DNA from 2 places in the Acholeplasma sp. ORD1043 genome. Region 1 is predicted to be linked to the other one. Evidence: a T-box and tRNA genes for the amino acid it is inferred to sense, from the RefSeq annotation. Region 1 holds a T-box; the other holds one or more tRNA genes.
What was found. The T-box of region 1 lies ahead of trpS (tryptophan--tRNA ligase). A T-box ahead of a tRNA ligase gene usually reads a tRNA of that ligase, here a tRNA-Trp.

Region 1 (11,254 bases):
CATTTGGGAAAAGTTGAGTCATTAGTTGAAGTACCTCAAGGTTATTTACTTCGAATTGAAACAAATGATAAAAAATTGGTTTATGTTCCTTTTGTGAATGCTTTTGTTAAAAGTATTTCAGATGAGGGTATTATGATTGAAACCATTGAAGGATTAATATGAGAATCGATATTGTAACGATTTTTCCTAACTTTTTTAATGAATTTCTAACCACCAGTAAAATTAAGCATGCAATTGAAGATGGAGCTGTTTCTATCAATATTCATGACTTAAGAGATTATACTGATCTTAAAGGTGGCAAAATCGATGATACACCTTATGGTGGTGGTGCAGGTATGTTAATGATCTTCCCACCATTTTACAAACTTTTACAAAAATTAAAAACAGAAGATACTTATACAATTTTCTTATCACCACAAGGTCGCGTATTCAATCAACAAATTGCAACTGAGTTTAGAGACACCAAGAAACACCTCATCTTAATTTGTGGACATTATGAGGGGATTGATGAACGCGTATTAGAGTTTGTTGATGAAGAAATCTCTATTGGAGATTACGTATTAACAGGTGGTGAAATTCCTGCAATGGTTATCGTTGATGCCATTACAAGGCTGTTACCAGGCGTTATTAACGAAGCATCTTATATTGATGACTCACATCAACAAGGCTTACTAAAGTACCCACAATACACCAAACCAGAAGTTTACGAAGATCGCCGTGTGCCTGAAGTATTACGTTCAGGGCATCATGAAAATATTCGTAAATGGAGATTATATATGAGTCTTAAAAAGACTTATACAAAACGTCCGGATTTAATAGAAAAGAAGGTTCTTTCTAAAGAAGAATCTAAAATTCTTGATCAAATTAAAAAAGAGATTGAATCTAAATAGTGATTCAAGTATAATAAAAAAGGCACGCTGGTCCGCTGAGTATTCTACTCAAGAACAGACGTTAAAATAAGGAGTCTATATATGGCAAAGTTAAAAGGTCAAGCTTTAATAGCTGCAATTACTGCTAAATACATCCAAGATCGTCCATCTTTCAAAGCTGGTGACAACGTAAAAGTTTACGTTAAGATCAAAGAAGGTAACAAAGAAAGAATTCAGTTATTCGAAGGTTTAGTTATCAAACGCCAAGGCGGTGGCATCTCAGAAACTTTCACAGTTCGTAAGGTTTCAAATGGGGTCGGCGTTGAAAGAACATTCCCTGTTCATTCACCAGCTATCGATCGCTTAGAAGTATCTCGTATTGGGGTAGTTCGTCGTGCGAAGTTAAACTATATCCGCGCATTAAGCAAGAAAGCTTCAAGAATCAAAGAGAAAAAACAAGATTAAGACTAACCGGCTTCGGCCGGTTTTCTTTTTCATGAAAAAATTTTCATTTTGTTACATTACACATTGTAAGCACTTCCATTATATGTTATAATGGTTTCAATAAAGAGGTGATTTTTTATGAGCAATGCGACTATTTATGATGTTGCTGGTGCTGCTGGGGTATCATTAGCTACTGTATCAAGAGTACTAAACTCACCAGAAAAAGTAAAAGAAGAGACACGTTTACGTGTATTAAAAGTGATTAAGGAATTAGGTTATAGACCTAATGTAATCGCTCGTGGGCTTGCATCTAGAAAAACTACTACCGTTGGGGTTGTTATTTCTGATATCACGAGAGCATCTGTTGCACAAATGTTAGGTGGTATTTCTGATATTGCAACCAAATATAACTATTCAATCAAGTTATTTTCAATTCCTGAAGATGCTGATGTTTTAGATGCCTTACAAAATATTGTTGCTGAACAAGTCGATGGTATTTTATATCTAAACGATGAACTATCAGATCGTGATGTGGAATTATTAAAACGAATGTTTAATGATAATAACATTCCATACGTGTTTGCTAACGTTGTAACAACCGACCCGATTGTTCCAACTGTTTCAATTGATTATGCTAAAGCTGGTTATGAAATCACTAAAAAGATGATTGATAAAGGATGTAAAGATATTTACTTCTTATCAACTGCACGCCGTTATTCAGTAAATGATAAAAAAGAAGAAGGTTATACAAAAGCGATGTTAGAATCTAACCTTGAACCGCGTATCTTTAGAACAAGTGGAGATACTGCGATCAACAGACCTCACTTTGAGACATTCTTCGCAGACATCAATGTTGATGGTGCAATCGCAGTTCGTGACTCAATTGCAGTATCATTCTTAAATACAGCGATTATTAATGGTAAAAAGGTTCCAGACAATCTAAAAATTGCTGGTTTCCAAAATACAAAATATGCAGCACTAGCGCGTCCTGCATTAACATCAATCGATATTCCAGTTTATGATATCGGTGCAGTTTCAATGAGATTATTAACTAAATTAATGCAATCTAAGAGTGTTGAAAATACTAGAATTGTTCTTCCTCATAGAATTGTTGAAAGAGAATCAATTTAATCGGTCGATGAATTTGACTTAAGTAGTCTATACAACTAAGTAAAGAAATCTAGTGGTTGATGCAAACTAGAAGTTAATGTATGAGATGAATTACACCAAATGAGACCGTTGAAATAATGAGTGCGTAATATGATTATTACGAACTAAGGTGGTACCACGAATTAACTCGTCCTTAGACTAATTTTTAGTCTAAGGATTTTTTCTTAAGAAAGGATGAAAAACATGAACTTATACGATGAACTTATATGGCGCGGCATGGTTAAAGATGTTTCTAATGTCGAAGAAGCCAAAAAATTAATGAATGAGAAACAAACTAAATTCTATGTTGGATATGACCCAACAGGCGAATCACTAACGGTTGGACATTTAGTCCAAATTGTTAGAATGAAATATCTTCAAAAACATGGACATATTCCGGTTGTTTTAATTGGTGGAGCAACTGGTTTAATTGGAGACCCTAAAGAAACTCAAGAAAGAAAGTTATTAACATTAGACCAAAGTCTGGCTAATGCGAATAAGATTGAAACTCAAATTAAAAAGTTACTTGGTGGAAATGCTATTTTTGTTAACAACTATGATTGGATTTCAAAAATAGATACCATTACTTTTTTAAGAGATTATGGTAAGTACTTTAATATTGCATATATGCTAGCTAAAGATACTGTTCAAAAGCGAATTGATATTGGTATTTCATACACTGAATTCTCATACATGATCTTACAATCGATTGACTGGTTACATTTATTTAAAGAACAAGATGTTAAAATCCAATTTGGTGGTTCAGACCAATGGGGTAACATTACATCAGGGTTAGAGTTAATTAGAAAAGTTGTTGGTGAAAATGATGCAGTTGGTTTATCATCACCACTCCTATTAAAAGCCGATGGTACTAAATTTGGTAAGAGTGAAACTGGTGCGCTATGGTTAGATGAAAATCTAACATCACCATATGAACTATACCAATACTTTTTTAATGCCTCAGATAAAGATATTGAAAACTACTTAAAATTATTAACTACACTAGAACGTGAAGAAATTGAAACTTTATTAAAAGAATCAAGAGAAAAACCAGAGCTTAGAATTGCTCAACGTCGTTTAGCTGAAGAAGTTGTCACCTTTGTTCATGGTAAAGAAAAACTAGCAATTGCCTTAGAAGTTACTGAAGCTTTATTTAGTGGTGATTTTGAAAAGTTAAATGAAGAAGCCTTTGTCACATTAGAAAAAGTACTTGATAAAGTTGAACTAACTGATGAATCAACATTGGTTGAATCTTTAATCAAGGCTAATCTTGCATCTTCAAATCGTGAAGCACGTGAGTTTATCCAAACAGGTGCTGTAAGTATTAATGGCGAAAAAATTACTGATTTAAACTATACTATGAACATGGCATCTAAAGTGTTTAACAAATACGTTATTTTAAGAAGGGGTAAGAAAAAATACGCACTTGGCGTATTCTAATCTGTAGGATAAATCGTATATGGATATTATTTTATATAATCCACTATCTTCTCGTGGGAAGAATGTAAAAGTTGCAGAAAAACTAGAAAAGAAGTTAAAAAAACAAGGTAAAGAAGTCATTGTTATTAATCTTTTAAACATCATTGATGTTAAAGAATTTCTAGAAAAGCATAATGATAGTGACAGAATCATCATCTTAGGTGGTGATGGTACACTGCATAGAATTGCTAATCAAATTGAAGGTTATGAAATTAAACCAGAAGTGTACCTTTATAAAGCAGGTACTGGAAATGACTTCATTAGAACAGTTCCAGTTAAAAAGAAAATGGCGAACATTAAACCATATCTTCAAAATTTACCAGCAATGTATGTAAATGGTAAAAGAGAACTTGTTATTAACGGTGGCGGTGTTGGTCTTGATGGTTTAGTTGCATATAAAGTCAACAAATCAAAAATGGAAAAGAGTAAATCAAACTTCTTTGTAAACTCATTTGCAGGATTTAAAGAATTTAAACCAGTTGGTGCTAAATTCAATGTCGATGGTAAGGAGTTTACTGAGAAAAAGGTTTGGTTTGCATCTGCAATGTATGCTAAATACTTTGGTGGTGGTATGGCAATTTCACCTAAGAAGAAAAGAAGCGAGCATGAAATTGAACTGGTTGTAGTTAGAAACATACCAAAATGGGTTTTAGTTTTAATCTTCCCGACCATTTACTTAGGATGGCATAGAATCTTTAAGCGCTGGGTTAAATTCTACCGTGGACAAAATATTACTGTTGAATTTGATCAACCATCATATCTTCAAATGGATGGTGAACATGAATATCCAGTATTAAAATACGAAATTAGAATGGAAAAATAATAAAGTTAGTGGGATTTTCCACTAACTTTTTTTATTCCTATGCATATTTTATCTTTATCTTATTTATCTTTCATAAAATAGAATAAGTGATTTACTTATGAGGTATGATTATGTATAAAACAGTATTAACAAATGAACTTGAACAATTAATGAGAAAAAATGATTTAAATATCATTGATGTTAGAGAAATAGATGAGCTAGAAGAAGGACATATTAAAGGTGTCATTCATATGCCTATTTCTAAGTTTGCAGCAAACATCAAAAAGATTAATAAAGATGAAATGTATTATGTAATTTGTAGAACCGGCAATAGAAGTGGTGAAGTGTGCCAAGTATTATCTAAGATTGGTTATAAAGTAACGAATGTTTTAGGTGGTATGAGTACATACCAAGGTGATGTAGAATTTAATATGGATGATGTGAAATAAAAAAATAAGTGATTCCAAATGGAATCACTTTTTTCGTTGTAAACCAAGGCGAGAGAGTACCTTGGATATTTTACGTCTTGCATAAGTAGACGCTTTATCGCGACCCTTATCAAGAATGTTGTCTAATTCTCCTGATGCGATGAGTTCATTGTATCGTTTTTGAATGCCCTCAATATGATCTCCAACAATATCAGCTAATTCTTGTTTGAACTTAGCGTATGAGGTTTCATTCTCGTATTGTTTAACGATATCTTCAATTTCACGATTGGTTAATGCTGCATAAATTGTTAACAGGTTAGATATACCTGGTTTTTTCTTTTCGTCAAAATAAATCTTAGATTCAGAATCAGTAACAGCTGACTTAATCTTATTTTTGATTTGAGCAATTTGGTCTTGTAGTAAGATATATGCTTTTTCACTTTCGGAATCAGACTTACTCATTTTCTTTGTTGGGGCTTGAAGATTTTTAATCTTCGCGCCAACTTTAGGTGTAAAACCATTTGGTACTACAAATGTATCACCGTATTGTGAGTTAAATCTTTCTGCTAGTGTTCTTGTTAATTCTAAATGTTGAGTTTGGTCTTCGCCAACTGGAACGATATCCGCATCATATAAAAGAATATCGGCAGCCATTAATGCAGGATATGTAAGCAGAGAAGTTCTAACTCCTGTTGCTTGTTCTTTCTTTTTCTTTTCCTTATATTGGACCATGCGTTCCATTTCTCCAATATAAGCAGTAGATTCCATGATGTAACCAAGCATTGGATGTTCTAAAACTTCTGATTGAACAAATAAGGTTACACGTTCAGGGTCTAATCCACATGCAATATAAAATGCTGCAATATCTCTCACTCTTTTTCTTAAGAGTTGTTTATCTTGTGGGGTAGTAATTGCGTGAAGATCAGCGACAAAGATGAAAAACTCAGTGTCTTCTAATTGATCTTGTAGTTTAACAAATTGTTGGATTGCCCCAATGTAATTACCTAATGTTAATTCACCGGTTGGTTTAATACCTGAAACTAAGCGTTTCATAAAATCATCTCCTTGTGTATAAAAAATAAAAACGTCCCTAAAAGTAGTTAACTTTTAAGGACGAATATAAATCCGTGGTGCCACCTTAATTCTACGCAAACTGCATAGCACTTAAGATTAAATTGTATGACTCCAAGGCCCATTCGCTAAATGTTTATCTTGCATTTCACCTAATCTTGCAAGTCTCTTATAAATAAACTAAATTTAGTTACTTACCTTATCAACGTCACATTTATTGTAACATATAATGCATAATTTAAAAATATATTATTTTAATGCTTCTTCAAGTTGATCTAAAAGTGCATCTAATCTTTTAACAACTGCTAAGAATGTATCTTTATTTGTTAAGTCAGCACCAGCCATCTTAGCTTGGTCTACTGGATACATTGAACCACCTGATTTTAACATCTTAACGTAGTTATCAAATGCACCAGGAACGTTAGATTTAACTGAATCATAAATCTTTAGTGATGCTGCAAATGAAGTTGCATATTGATAAACGTAGAATGGTGTGTGGAATAAGTGAGGGATATAAGCCCAAACATATTGTTTTCCAGGTTCTTTAGTAATATCTAAACCATAGTAGTGTTGATATAAATCAATCATGATCTTAGATAAGTTTTGTTCAGAGATTGGGTTTCCTTCTGCAACAAGTTTGTTTGCTTCAAATTCGTATGTTGCAAATAATACTTGACGGTAGAAAGTAGAATGAATATTATCAATAGCCATTGTTAATAATTCAATCTTTTCTTGTTTTGTAGAAGCATTTTGAACGAGATAGTCTAGTAGGGCATGTTCATTGAAAGTAGAAGCAATTTCAGCAACAAAGATTGTATAGTCAGCAATTGGCATTGGTTGAGCACCATTACTAAAGATTGTATGTGCCGAGTGACCAGCTTCGTGAGCAAGCGTGAAGACTGAATCTAATGTGTCATTATGGTTTAAAAGGATGAATGGATGTTGTCCGTAAAAACCTGATGAGTAAGCACCAGTTCTTTTACCATCTTGAGGATATGCATCAACAAAACCGTCTTCAATAGCTTCTAGTTGAGCTTTTTTAAATTCTTCTGGGAAACTTTGGATAGATTTAATGAATAATTCTTTAGCTTGTTCATATGGATATTTCTTATCTGATTTTGCAAGTGGTAAGAATCTATCATAAGTATGATACGCATCTAAGCCTAAAGATTTCTTACGGATTTCAATATAACGTTTTAATGGTGCTGTGTTTTCATAAGCAGCATCTTTTAAGTTTAAGTAAACTGATTGAGGGATGTTATTATGGAAAAGTGCAGCTTCTAACGTTGATTCATAGTTTCTGCTCTTAGCATTCGCTGCAAGTTGTTGTAAGACTAGGTTGTAAGTTGCTGCAAAAGCACTCTTATTTTCAACATACTTTTTGTATAAAGTTTTAAAAATTAATTCTCTATCTTGAGCATTTGTTGAGTTTTCAAGTAATGCTCTAAATTGAGCTTGAGAAACAACAACTTCTTCACCAGTTGATAAAGTGATTTTTTCATCTTTTCTATCAATTGTTGCAAGTGATTGATAAAGTGCAGTTGGTACTGATCTTGTTGGACCAAAGTTAGCAAGTAATTTTTCTTTATCTGCATCTAGAATGTGAGTTTGTCCTCTAAATAACTTTTGATAGTTAAATAGATGAGGTTTTAAAGATTCATCCTTAGCTAAAAAAGCATAAACCTTTTCTTCACCAAGACCGATGATCTCAGGTGATACGAATGATGCAACTTGTGACCAATCTGATAGAAGCAGATTAACTTGTTGGCTTCTTGAGAGTTTATCGGTATCTTTTAAATTAAGATCTGAACCTAAATGTGCATAGGAGTAAACTTTAAATAATGTCTTAGAGATTTCTTCATCTAATTCATGATACTTTTTAAAGGTCTCAAAGTCGCCTAATTTACCTTTGAAATCTGCAATCTTTGCGATTTCTTTTTTTAATAATTCAAAATCTTTTGCCCAAGCTTCATCAGATGGATAAAAGACAGATAAATTCCATTTCGACATAAATAATACCTTCCTTATATATAAATTGTTACTATTATATCACTACCTAACTAATAAGTTAAGCAAAAAAAATGACAGATAAGTCGCGATTTAACATTTTTACTAATGAATACGTTTTCATTTGAACATCTTAGGTATTTTTCCTCTATGCTCTTGCATATCATTTGACAACACCTTATAATAAAGATAGTCACCCAGAGGTGAGGAGACTTCATTTTATAGACTTGAAAGGAGACTCTCTATGGTAACAATCTACACCACTCCATCATGTTCATCTTGTCGTAAAGCAAAGAAATGGTTAGACGAACATAAAGTTGCTTATGAAGAAAAAAATTTATTCAATCACCGTATTTCTGATGAGGACATCGAGATGATGTTAAATCATGCAGAAAATGGATTTGATGATATTATTTCAACGCGTTCTAAAATTTTTAAAGAACAAGAATTAGAAGTTGAAGATATGTCAGTATCTGAGTTAAAATCATTTATCATCAATCATCCATCTGTTTTAAAACGCCCAATCATTGTTGACAACAAGCGTATGCAAGTAGGTTACAACGATGAAGAAATCAGAGTATTTATTCCTAAACGTTTAAGAGAAATGATTATGAGAGAAAACTCAGAAGAGGATTTCACACATTATCAAGAGACTTTAAACAGATACTTTGCGACAGCAGCAGAAACTAATCAAGAAGAAGTAGAAGAATAGCCGCTTGGCTATTTTTTTTACTTTCGTATTGAGCATAAAAAAGCATCCAGTTAAGGATGCTTATCTAACGATACATGTTAATGCGCGTTCACTCTTGCGCTTAGTTGGTTTAAACTCAATATTGTGAGTTTTTAAGAATTCATTAAAGATTTGAGCACCAGTTTCATAGTGGTCAACTTCATACTCAATTTCATAGTCTGTTACACCGCAATATTCGTTGTAATCTAAGAAGAGTGTACCACCTTCATAAGGTGTTGAAGCTCTAAAATTATCTAAAGATGTTTGGTAGGTTACGAAGAAATCAATTTGTTCGAAGAAGTTTTTGGTATAAAAACCATTTTTCTTCATATCTAAAGCTTGTTCTTCAGTAAGTAAGACATGGTATTCAAATGCGCCATGTTCATTTTGACTCTTTAAAGTCAGTTTATATTTATCACGTTTTTGACGAATACGTAAAACCATGGATTGATGGTTTAAATCAAGATTTGCTGTATCAAAATAGTGATTTGTCTGTTTGAAAACATTGTTTTCCAATGAAAAAGCCTCAATTAAGGTCTCATATTGATCTTTACTGATCTGGGTTTTAAATTCAATTTCAACATTAAAGTGCATGCTAATTCCCTCTCGTTAAGATTATATCACATAAAGGTAAAAAGTGTTACTCGTTATTAATAATAACTAGTAAACGTTTACACGAATATTCTTGAAGACAAATTGATAACAATTATGTTATAATTACCTTGCAAAAACCAATTAGGAGGAATTTAAATATGGCTATTAAAGTAGCAATTAATGGATTTGGTCGTATCGGTAGATTAGCTTTCCGTTTAATGTTCGGAAAACCTGAATTTGATATCGTAGCTATCAATGACCTTACAGATGCAGAAACTTTAGCATACCTTTTAAAGTATGACACTGCACAAGGTGGTTACAAACAAGATTCAATTTCTTTCGAAGGCGATAAATTAATCGTTGACGGAAAAGCAGTTACTGTTTACGCACAAAAAGACCCTGCTCAATTACCATGGGGCGCTTTAAATGTTGATGTCGTATTAGAATCAACAGGTTTATTCACTTCAGCTGACAAAGCTTCAGCTCACATCACTGCAGGTGCTAAGAAAGTTGTTATCTCAGCTCCAGCTACTGGTGAAGGTATCAAGACTATCGTTTACAACGTAAATGATAACATCTTAGATGGTTCAGAAACAATCGTTTCTGCTGCATCATGTACTACAAACTGTTTAGCTCCAATCGTTAAAGTGTTAAACGAAAACTTCGGTATCGTTCAAGGTTTCATGACTACAGTTCATGCTTACACTAATGACCAATCATTAATGGACGTTCCACACAAGAAAGGTATCATGTCAAGAAGAGGTAGAGCAGCTGCTGCTTCAATTATCCCTTCATCAACTGGTGCTGCTGCAGCAATCGGTTTAGTATTACCTGAATTAAAAGGTAAATTAGATGGTACTGCATTACGTGTTCCAACAATCACTGGTTCAGTTGTTGACTTAACAGTTGAATTAAACAAAGATGTTACATTAGCTGATATTGATGCCGCTTTCCGCGCAGCAGCTAACGAAACATTAAAATATGAAGCAGATCCAATCGTTTCAAGTGACGTTATCGGCACTCACTACGGTTCAATCTACGATGCTAACACTACTCAAGTGTTAAAAACAAACCCAAGATTTGTTAAAGTTATGTCATGGTATGACAATGAAATGTCATATACTGCTCAATTAGTAAGAACAATGACTAAACTTGCTTCATTAATTAAGTAATTAAACCATATTAAAAGTTAAACCCCATGTTTATTCATGGGGTTTTCTCTTATTTATATTATTTTTACAATTTTATCCTTGAAAATTATTAGACACAGGACTATAATAGTCAAGGTTAGTCGCTTCTACATAGATATACTAAACTGAATATGATAAACTAATAGATAGTTATAACTATCTTTTATCAAAGTGAAAGAAGGCATCAGTATTATGAAAAAGTTAATTCACGAAGTCATTGAACTCGACAAACAAGCTCAAAATGAAATTTCTTTATTAAAGAAAGAAAAAGAAGAGCTCTTTTTAGCTATTAAAGAAATGCGCACAGAGTTAACAGCTCAACATAAGAAAGCACTTAATAGTGAAATTGAACAAATTGAGAAAGATGCAAAAGCACTATTTGATAAACGTATCTCTGAAATAGAAGCAAAAGCTAAAAATAAGGAATCTAATATTCAAGCATATTATGATGAACACAAGTCAGAATGGATTGCTGACCTTTTAGCATTTAT
Region 2 (11,254 bases), on a different contig from region 1:
AAAGACTAGACCACTTGGGATATTTTGGGAAATCTTATGAAAGAAATACTTATTTGCATCTAAAAATGGATTGTTCATATTGATTTCGTCAATAAAATCCTGCGCCACTTGCCAAATAAGTTTCTCAATCTCATCATTATCACAAACCTTTAATCCAATACTTTTAGCTTCAGTTTTGCCAACTGGATAACCATGATGATATATTTTTGTGTTTAGATGACTTGATATTTGTTTAGCTTTTCTTTTGTTTTTCATATGCTTCAAAAGAAGTTTTTCACCCATCTGAAGTCCTAATTTTGAACTTCTTTTACCAAATCCCAAAGATGTTGGATAAATCTCATCTGTTAATTTTTCTAGGAGCTTTTCCATAGATTCTTCTTTTTTAATACCAAAGTCCTTCACAAAATCCGAGAAATTCATAATATCTTCATAACCAATGTTCAGATAAGGTTTATCCTTATCTCTTGCTCTAATAGTTAACTGCGAATCTAATGGTCCTAAATTCCCATATGGATTCATTATTATTGAATCTGCTCCTAAAGCAAGCAGTGTCGCAGCACTGTACGCAGAATACGGAATTAAGACATTAATCTCTTTAAAAAATTCTCTAAGAAGAGTTATTATTCTCCACGAAACTATTGGATCCCCTCCATTACTCATAATCAGAAAATCAATTTTACCATCTTTATTATAATTAGGATTATTCACTATATCATTAATTTGAATTATGATATATGGCAAAACATCTTGATTCATACTCCCTGACATTCCTTGTCTACTTGAAGTAAAATAAGAAATCAGTGGTTGTTGTCTTAATTTCTGAATATTATCATATAATATTTTTCTTTCTTGATATCCCATAAAAAATCTCCTTTGACTACAATTATATTTTATCTTACTTAGTTAAGAAAGGCAAAACAAAAAATCCATCCAGTTCGGATAGACTGTTTTAATGGGTCATTTTGGTGCCAATGATGTAGTTCATCCGAACTTAGATGGCTTTATAACAATATCGGGGAAAATATTTCTATTTGAATACTTCATGCTCTATAATAGTTAATATTCTATACACCTATAATTGTTACTTCATAATTACTATTAATAATATAATCTATCAAAATGTTTAGACTATCTATTATTTCTTTACTATTTATTGATCTAAAATACTCCTCTTGATAATTAGATGCGATAGACTTATATAAATCATTATTCTTCAAACTATCAATTAGTGGCATTCCACTTAAGTCATTGATAATTTTTCTCATTTGCTTAATAAAATCCCTCGAATGATTTTCATTTAAATATGTCACACTAGTTATATCAAAATCTACACTTTGGCATAAAATCAAAGAAATAAATTCAAATTGATCTGGATTAAAATAGATTGAATCTTTCTTTTTGAATTTGATTCTATTTAGATGTTTGCCACTTTGAATTTCAATAATATAACTTGATTTTATATCATCAAAATAGTAAACTTTGAAGATTTTAGGTACATAATCATTCTTATATGGATTCACTATTATTCACTCTATTTCGCATATTTATACTAAAATTATACAATAAAAAAGCCTATCTGGTTCGGATAGACTGTTCTAATGGGTCATTTTGGTGCGGGCGACAGGAGTTGAACCTGCACGCCGAAGGCGCTAGATCCTAAGTCTAGTGCGTCTGCCAATTTCGCCACGCCCGCAGCAATTATGTTTCTAAAAAAAAGATGGCAGGCCCAGCAGGATTTGAACCTACGGGTGACGGAGTCAAAGTCCGTTGCCTTACCGCTTGGCTATGGGCCTATCTTTTACATTGTTGAGAATAAAGTGGGGCGGCCGAAGGGAATCGAACCCTCGAGTGTCGGCGCCACAAGCCGATGCGTTAACCACTTCGCCACGACCGCCATACTCAACGCAAGTTATATTATACCAATATTTTTCCGTTTGTAAAGTTGTAAAAGTAGGAAAATAAGTTTTTTGTATAAAAAAGTTTTTTTATTTGATATCATTAAATAGAAAGGATGTTGATGCATACATGAAATGGATAGGAAGAATCCTTTATTTTATCTTCTTAGTATTAATTGTCATGTTTATTGAAGGCAATTTATTTGGTATTAACGGTATTCAAAGATCTTTATACGTCGGAGACAAGATCGCTAATGCGATGGAAGACAATGAAGATTTCGATGTTTATGACGGAATTGCGCATATTAATACCGCTTTAGGTATTTATTATTCAGATTCTGCTATAAAAAACGCTGATGGTGGAGAAAGTTATGATACCACCGGTGAAGCAATAGATGATCTATATAAGGTTAAATTTAGTATTTACCCAATGATCTCTGCTCATAAAAATCGTAAAGCTGCATTCTATGAAGACGGTTTCTATATTGTCTTAGATGAATACAACGAAGATGTATTCTACTATACACTATCAATTGTGGCATATAATGTGAACGATCCTGAGAAAACTCTAATCACAAGATCTAACAAGCTTACTGATTCAGAGGGTAAAGTTCAAGATGTACGTTCATTTAACATTTATCTATTACCTGGGGATTTATTTGTAAACAGTAAAGTACCACGCACTACTTATATCGCTAACTATAACTTCTACGATGCTACACAAGACAGTTTAATTAGTGATGGAGAATTACATGAGTATGATATTGTTTCAATCGGCTTATATGCTGTAACATTAGATGAAGAAGACAAGGAAGTTCCAACACTTATCTATAGAGTGACTGATGGTGAACAAAACTTCACTGGTGCACCACTTGTTGAACACACTAATTTAAACTTAACAGCTGATACATATAATATCTCTAAGAACTTAGAGGATCTAACAAATCTTACAGCAAGTGATATTGAAACTTACAATATCGTGACTTTATACCACCCAATTGATTTAAGCGACTATACGAACGTTTACTTCATCGTATTCGGTATTTATATCGTGTTTATTGTAATCATTCCTTACTTCTGGTTCTTCCATGGTAAGATTATGGCCGCAGTTAGAGCACGTAGACCAAAGAAGGCTGAAGCAGTAATTGTTGATCGCCCTCAAGAGGAACAACTATTTAGTGACGTAGAACCAAAGAGCGATGATAAATAATCGCTCTTTTTCTTACTTGAAATGTCAATGAATATTTGCTATACTATAAAGGCTGACTGGGGGACATGGTGTCAACGGTAGCACTACGGTCTCCAAAACCGCCTGTGTGGGTTCGAATCCTGCTGTCCCCGCCACTAAAGCATTCGAAACATCGCTCTTGCGGTGTTTTTTTATTTATTATCTATATTTGATTTCTATTGTGGGATTTTTTATAGAGTTTGAAAAATTTATTCGTTTTTAACTAATATTAGACGTTTATATAATAAACTGTCTATATAAAGAACAATGATAGGGATTACATTTATGAAAAAAGTACTAATCTTATGTCTATTTGCCTTCTTCTTGATTTTAGTGGCTTGCCAGGAAATCGTTGAAGAAGAAAAGAATTATTTAGACATTACAATCGATTTGAAAGAAAGAACTGCAACATCAATTAATAACGTTGATGTTTCTTTAAGCGCAGAGGAAACAAAGTTTGTCTTAGTAGCTGATGTTTCATCACTAGAAAAATTTACTTTAAGAGTCAATGAATCAATTGTTGATGAGGCTGAATATGTGATTGAAGATGGTAGATTAACTTACCGCTTCTTCTCTACTCGCTATGTTAATCAAAATGAATTATTACCTGTAACATATTCATTCGACAGAAATGGTGGGGTGTATCCAAGATCAGTTTTAGAAACATTAACACCTTTTTATGAAATAGAATTTAAAGCCTTTAATAATCAAAATTCAAACGACTTTACAGTCTTTACACCAAAAGAAACTGGACTTCGTTGGAATTATAAGATGTTTATTAAATACGATGAAGTACTAGATTTATATCAAATTGTTTATACCGACTATAAATCTTCTGGTTTAGAGCATATTGATTTTAAAGATTACGATTTCATCTTAGGGACATATCATCAAAATGAGTTGCCAGAAAATGATTTATTATTGGGTTCATTATTTAAGAGTGAATCTATTGGTTCATACGTATACTTTGATGGCGATATTTCAACATACACAGGTGGATCACTTAACGCATACTTCTTCAAACCAACCGCTTTAGAATATCAATTAGAAATGTTTGTTGATGCAGATACTTCTCTACCAGAAATCGTTAAGCCAAACTTCTCATTTAAGGGTTGGTATGATGGTTCAAATTATTTAGATAGTCTAACTTTAGTGAAGGCAGGCGATCATAAGAACGTGATTAATCTATCCGCACACTTTGAAGGTGCATCAATTGAGAGTCTAAATCAATACTTAAATTCAATCATTCCCACATATACAGATAAGAATATTTACTTACCTACTTCGTATAGTAGCTATAATATTTCATGGAGTTCTTCTAATCCTGAAATCTTATCTAATACCGGGGAATTTAATATTTCATACAATGAAAAGAAAATAACTTTAACTGCGACAATCACTGGTTTAGATAATCCAATTATTCGTACATTTAATATTGATGTTTTATTCAAAAAAGAATTAGTTGCAGTAGGGATTGCATCAAGTTATATTTATAGAAACTACTCAACTGTCAATGATGCTTTCTTTGAATCATTAGATATTATTAACACTGCATTCTTAACCGCAGATAATCTTGGTAATTTAAATGGTCTAGCTGTCTTAAATAATATTCAAACATACATCTTCCCTAAAGCTAAGCAATATGGTAACTGGGTTTTATTCTCAGTTGCTCCTGAATCACAATGGAGTTCATTGATTACAAGTCAGGCAATGTTAGATACTTTTGCTGATAACATTGTAACAATCATTAATACCTATGGTTTTGATGGTGTTGATATTGACTGGGAAACACCTACAAACTCTCAAAGAACTGCTTATACACAACTTATGCGTACAGTCTATCAGAAGGTTAAAGCAAACAATCCAAACCACTTAGTAACAACTGCTATTACAGGCGGACAATGGCAACCACCACAATATGACCTAATAAATTCCGGTCAATATATCGACTATATTAATGTTATGACATATGGTATGTCTAATAATGGTGGGAGTTACCAAAACCCATTATATCGTTCAACAACATTCAATAACCCAACTTTCCAAGTTGGTCGTTCAGCATCAAGTGCTTCTATTGATGAATCTGTTCCAATCTTTAACAACTACGGCATACCAAATAGTAAGTTAATCTTTGGTCTTGCATTCTATGGCATTAGACAAACTAGAACATTCAATTCTAGCACCGGTACCTATGGTTCATGGGTAAACGCTGGTTCAGTCTTCTATAATGAAATTCTAAGTATTGTTAACAATCCTGATTACAGTGTTGTTTATGATACTAAAGCGGGTGTTCCTTATATCATCAAGAATGATGGTCGTGAGTTTATCTCATATGATAACCCTCGCTCTATCCAAGAAAAAGCTCAATACATTTATGACAAGGAACTTGCCGGTTTAATGTTCTGGGAATATGGAACAGATACTACCGGTCAATTACTAGAAGCTATGGCTACTGGATTAGGTAAATAACTTATACAAAACAAAAGGCTTAGGATTGCTCCTAAGCCTTATTTTTATATTTTATTTTTTTCCAACGTGTTTTTCTAAAAACTGAACCACAGGTGTAGGTTGAGTTCTAGTTAATACTTCATCTGCAGCAATCATAGTTGGCAGATTTAAGATACCGTAAGTTGCAGTTATTTTTTCAAACTCTTCAGTATCAGTTTCTTTATTTACGATTTTAATGTCTGCAGCATATTTATCGTTTAATCCAAACTTTAAGAACATCTTTAAGGCTGCACATTGTGGACAGTCATTTTTAGTAAGTAAAATTACACTCATTTTTTCCCTCCAAATGTAATAATCTTTTCAGTTTCAAAATTGAAATCAGAGTCTTTTAACATTTCACTCTTCATCTTTTGATAACCATTACCTTTCATTGAGAAGTTATCCATTGTCTTAGTTTCAGTGTTTAGTCCGTTTAAGACAACTGGGTTTACTTCTTCTGATTCAAAGTAAGGATCAAAACCTAAGTTCATTAATGCTTTATTCGCATTATATCTAACAAACACTTTAACATCATGTGATAAATCAACTGAGTCATAGATTGATTCAACAAGTTCATTTTGCTCATGATATAAATCAAGTAATAGTTTATTCATCCATTCTTGAAGTTGATCTTGAGTATCATTATCAAATGTTTCATAAACTTCTTGAGCAAGTCTACCCACGTATAATCCATGAATAGATTCATCTCTTAAGATTAAGTTAATGATTTCACCTGCTTGCATGAGTTTCCCTTGTCCATAAAAGAATAAAGGATAGTAGAATCCTGAGTAGAATAGCCAGGTTTCTAAAAATACTGATGCTACCATGGCTTTCCACTGTGCAATATTGAAGTCAACTTCTTTAAAACTTGGAGAGTTTTCTTCAAACTTCTTTAAATAATTGTACTTATCTAATTCTTTATATAAACCTACAATGATTTGCATAATCTTTTGTAGATTCTTATGTGACTCACCCCATCTGAATAATTCATCAATTTCAGGGGTAGACATGTAAGTCATAAAGATGTTTGAATAACTTTTAGCATGGACCGCATTTTCCATCGCGGCCATAAAATTTAAAACTGCTTTTCTTTGGTGGAAATGCTCATCCATGGAACGTGCAACAACCGGCATTCCAATATCACCTTGATGGGTATCTAGGAATGTTAAGACCAGTAAGTTTCTTGCATAAGCTAGTTTAATATCGTCTGGTAATACACTCCAAACGTTTAAGTCTGGTTGTAAGGAAATGTCTTCAGGACGCCAAAACTGAGAAAGATTTTGTTCGTAGAAATTTTGAGTAAAATCATCTTCCATTTCATTCCAGTTGGCACCATTATAAAGAATTTCTTCTTCTTTAATTAATTTTGTTTTAGGCTTCTTTACCATAATCTTCTCCTTAGACTGCACATGATTCACATTCTTCAATTTTTAACTTTTGAGTACGGGTATAGTAAAGTGTCTTAATACCTTGGTAATGTGCGTATAAATAATATTTTTGAAGTTCTCTTGTTGTAATATCTGATGTAATACATAATTCAAATGAAATACCTTGGTCAACGTGCTTTTGAGCAGTTGCGATCACATCGATAACTTTAAAGTTATCCATACGATAAGCTGTTTCATACATGAAAGCCGCTTTATCAACTGCAGGCATTGGATAGTAAGTCTTTGAGTTACCATAAGTTCTTTCTTCAACTAATTGCTTAATTGGTGTTAAAGAAGGTGTTGCTGACATCACATAACCAATTGATCCATTAGGAGCAATTGCTAAGCGGTGTGAGTTATAAAGACCATAAGTCATCACATCTTCTTTTAATTGTAGCCAATCATCATCCGTTGGGATATAAGTATCTTTAAAGATTTCTTTAACTTTATCAGTCTTAGGTAAGATTTGACCACGACCATCAAAGTATGTGCCATCTGCATATTTTGACTTTTCAAAACGATAGAACTTTTCACCGGTTTCTTTAGCTTTTAACATTGAGTGTTGTAGTGAATAGTAATTAACCATGTTGAAGAATACATCGATTAGGTCTAAGTTTTCTTCGCTACCATATAAAATATAGTTTTCAGCGATGAAACCATGGTGACCCATGATACCAAAACCAACTGAACGGTTTAAACGGTTTGCTTTTGCAACTGCTGGAACATGTTTGATATCTGTATTCATAGATACTGAGTTCATCACATCCATAGCAGCAAAAACAGTTTCTTTGATTGTGTTATGTTTGATCATATTACCCATATGACCAGATGCTAAGTTACATGAAATATCCATACCAACTTCATCTTGGTTTGCACCATAGTCACCATAATGTGAAGTGATGGTTGGTTGTAGAATTTCTGTACATAGGTTTGAGAATTTAACCGGTATATCTAGTGGATTTGCATTATTAACATTGTCACTAAACATAATGTAAGGATAACCTGATTCACCTTGTAGAGAGGCAATCATATCAAGTAGTTTTCTAGGGTTTACTTTGCGTTTTCTAACCTCAGGGTTTTCAACTAAAATGTCATACCATTTGTTCATGTCAATTGATACATCAGCAAAGTCTAGACCAGTTTGTTGATAAACAGTATGTGGATAGAATACATACATATCTTTATTTTCTCTAGCAAGTTCAATAAATTTATCTGGGATGACAACCCCCATTGATAATGTCTTAACACGAATATCATCATCTGCATTTAACTTCTTAGTTGATAAGAAATCTTCAATATCAGCATGGAAGATATTTAGGTAAACGGCTCCAGCACCAGTTCTTTGACCCATTTGGTCAGCATATCTAAAGTTATTATCAAGTAGTTTTGCAACCCCTACAACACCTTTAGACACGTTTGGAATACCTTTAATCGCCTCACCCTTTGCACGTAAGTTAGAAAGGTTGATTGAAACCCCTCCACCCACTTTAGATAATTGCATTGAGAATTCTGAAATTCTTGAAATATCATTGAGTGAGTCACCTGCTTCAAGTAAGAAACATGAAACAAATTCCCCTCTCATCTTCTTACCAGTGTTAAGAAGGGTTGGTGTTGCTGGTGTAAAATCTTGAGCAATTAATAATCTAATAATTTGGCGTGCTCTTTCAAAATCACCATTTGCATGATAAAGTGCGTTAATCGCAAGTCTATCTTCATAGCGTTCTAAGAAATTTTTTCCATCACGGCTCTTTAATGCGTAGTCATTATAGAACTTGAAAGCACCCATATAGGTTGGAAAACGGAATTTTGCAGCGTATGCAATATCAAAAACCGTTTGAATTTGTTCCATGGTATATTTTTCTAGGAATTCTTTCTCATAGTAATTATTTTCAATTAAGTATTCTAGTTTTTCCTCTAGTGAGTGGAAAAACTGAGTCTTCCTATTGATCTCATTTAAGAAGTAACTCTTAGCCGCTTGTCTATCTTTGTCGATATCACGGATTTGACCATTCTCATCGGTAATTTGGTTATTTAAGATTATCCATTCTGGAATAATATCTTTTCTTTGATTCATATGCTTACGCCCTCTTCTCTCTCTTCTTTATTTCTTAACCAGGTTTTCACAAGTTCTACATCCTTGGGAAAACCAGATCCTTCAAACTTAAGTATTAATGGGATTTGGTATATCGCTTCGATTAAATCTCCTGCTTTACCAAAGTTTTCACCCCAGTTTTTATTTCCAGAAACTGCTACCCCAACGACTCTATCTTTATATAGATCTAAGAAATATTTAGTTGTTGCTGGAATTGAACCAAAATTAATATTTCTGGTTACTAAGAATATGTCATCATTAGGTTCACCTTCATACAGTTTAACGTGTACGGAATCATATCCTAATTTTTGAGCAAACCTTTTTGTTTGTCCGGTTAAACTATCAAATACAACTAACAAATCCCATTCACCTTTCTTTAATATCTGGTTACGACTTCATCTTTCATTTTTGTTTCTTTTAAATCAATCACTCGTTGGTTACTTGAACCTCGCCACATAAGTGATAAATCTTTTAATTGATGAATGAACGGTCCATCAATGAGTAAGTCCGCTGTTTCTAATATGCCATTGGTATATTCACAGTTTCTTGCTTTAAGTGATTCATAAGTATAACCACTATATACGATGACTTCTAAGTTATCTTTCTTTGCAAGTTTAACAAGTTCATAAACTGCTTCAACTTGTAAGAAAGGTTCACCACCACTTATTGTGATACCCGATAAGAGTGGATTTCCCCTCCATTTGTTTTTGATAAACTCTAAGTCAACAAACTCTCCAGCCTCAAGTTCATGGGTTGCTGGGTTGTGGCAAAATGCACAACGAAGTTTACAACCTTGAGTAAAGACAACCATTCTAATGCCTTCACCATCTACAATCGATTCATCAATGATGTTATTAATTCTTAGTTTAAGCTCGGTAGTGTTTAACACGTTCATCAACTTCTTTTCTCTTAGCATCATTGAATCTATCTAGAGTTCCCACTAAGTACCCTGTAATTCTTCTGATTCTATCAAATGGTTGTTCAGCTGTTTCTTTACGTCCACATTTTGGACAAACATCATTAATAATGCCTACATATTTACATACCGGGTCAAAATCAACAGGGTGATTAATTGATCCATAACCAACACCTTTTTCACCCATATACTTAATAATGGTTTCAAATGCTTTAATGTTCTTAGCAGGATCACCATCAAGTTCAATATATGTAATATGACCACCGTTGGTTAATTCATGATATGGTGCTTCAATATCAATCTTCTTATAAGCTTCAATTGGATAATAAACTGGTACATGGAATGAATTTGTATAGAAATCATGATTGGTCACACCTTCAATAATGCCAAATCTCTTCTTATCCATGTTTACAAATCTACCAGATAAACCTTCAGCAGGTGTTGCAATCACTGAAAAGTTTAAATGCGTTTCTAAAGCCTTTTTATCAGCTAATGCTCTCATGTGTTTAATAATCTTTAAACCAAGTTTTTGAGATTCTTTGTCTTCACCATGGTGTTTACCAGTTAAAACTTTTAAACATTCAGCAAGACCAATGAAACCAACTGCTAATGAACCATGTTTAATAACTTCTTCAATTGTATCTGATGGTTTTAACTTTTTAGAGTTAATCCAAACACCTTGCCCCATTAAGAATGGGAAGTTATAGACATGTAATCCTTTTTGGATATCAAATCTTTCTAAAAGTTGTTCAAATACTAAATCTAGTGTACGATCTAATTCTTTGAAGAACTCATCTTGATTTTTAGTGGTTAATGCAATTCTTGGTAAGTTAATTGATGTGAAACTTAAATTACCACGACCAGTAACAATTTCATTTTCGGTATCAAATACATTACCAATGACTCTTGTTCTACATCCCATGTATGCTATTTCTGTATGTACATTACCTTCTTTATAGTACTGTGCATTAAATGGTGCATCTAAGAATGAGAAGTTAGGGAATAATCTTTTAGCTGATGTTTCCATTGCTAGCTGGAAAAGATCATAGTTAGGGTCGCCCTTTTCAAAACTTACACCTTTTTTCAGTTTAAAGATTTGAATAGGGAAGATTGGTGTTTCTCCTTGGCCAAGTCCACGTTGTGTAGCTTTTAGAATTGATTCAATAACAAGTCTACCTTCATGAGAAGTGTCTGTACCATAGTTTAATG

Region 2: it encodes a tRNA-Trp, which carries the amino acid that the T-box ahead of trpS (tryptophan--tRNA ligase) is inferred to sense. The anticodon was not compared.

Annotation. Positions count from the first base shown of each region.
Region 1 is NZ_JAQLOJ010000015.1:23,558-34,811, reverse strand. It holds gene rimM (ribosome maturation factor RimM) at 1-162, shown strand, start outside; gene trmD (tRNA (guanosine(37)-N1)-methyltransferase TrmD) at 159-890, shown strand; gene rplS (50S ribosomal protein L19) at 972-1,334, shown strand; gene PG914_RS06130 (LacI family DNA-binding transcriptional regulator) at 1,452-2,444, shown strand; gene tyrS (tyrosine--tRNA ligase) at 2,667-3,902, shown strand; gene PG914_RS06120 (diacylglycerol/lipid kinase family protein) at 3,922-4,764, shown strand; gene PG914_RS06115 (rhodanese-like domain-containing protein) at 4,875-5,192, shown strand; gene trpS (tryptophan--tRNA ligase) at 5,217-6,224, opposite strand; T-box leader at 6,278-6,457, opposite strand; gene pepF (oligoendopeptidase F) at 6,492-8,252, opposite strand; gene spx (transcriptional regulator Spx) at 8,494-8,961, shown strand; gene PG914_RS06095 (CYTH domain-containing protein) at 9,022-9,573, opposite strand; gene gap (type I glyceraldehyde-3-phosphate dehydrogenase) at 9,732-10,745, shown strand; gene PG914_RS06085 (hypothetical protein) at 10,956-11,254, shown strand, end outside.
Region 2 is NZ_JAQLOJ010000003.1:20,541-31,794, reverse strand. It holds gene PG914_RS01815 (SDH family Clp fold serine proteinase) at 1-861, opposite strand, end outside; gene PG914_RS01810 (hypothetical protein) at 1,065-1,520, opposite strand; tRNA gene PG914_RS01805 (tRNA-Leu) at 1,610-1,693, opposite strand; tRNA gene PG914_RS01800 (tRNA-Gln) at 1,719-1,793, opposite strand; tRNA gene PG914_RS01795 (tRNA-His) at 1,819-1,894, opposite strand; gene PG914_RS01790 (hypothetical protein) at 2,026-3,105, shown strand; tRNA gene PG914_RS01785 (tRNA-Trp) at 3,165-3,239, shown strand; gene PG914_RS01780 (glycoside hydrolase family 18 protein) at 3,409-5,592, shown strand; gene PG914_RS01775 (glutaredoxin family protein) at 5,644-5,904, opposite strand; gene nrdF (class 1b ribonucleoside-diphosphate reductase subunit beta) at 5,901-6,998, opposite strand; gene nrdE (class 1b ribonucleoside-diphosphate reductase subunit alpha) at 7,009-9,111, opposite strand; gene nrdI (class Ib ribonucleoside-diphosphate reductase assembly flavoprotein NrdI) at 9,108-9,488, opposite strand; gene nrdG (anaerobic ribonucleoside-triphosphate reductase activating protein) at 9,506-10,024, opposite strand; gene PG914_RS01750 (anaerobic ribonucleoside triphosphate reductase) at 9,996-11,254, opposite strand, start outside.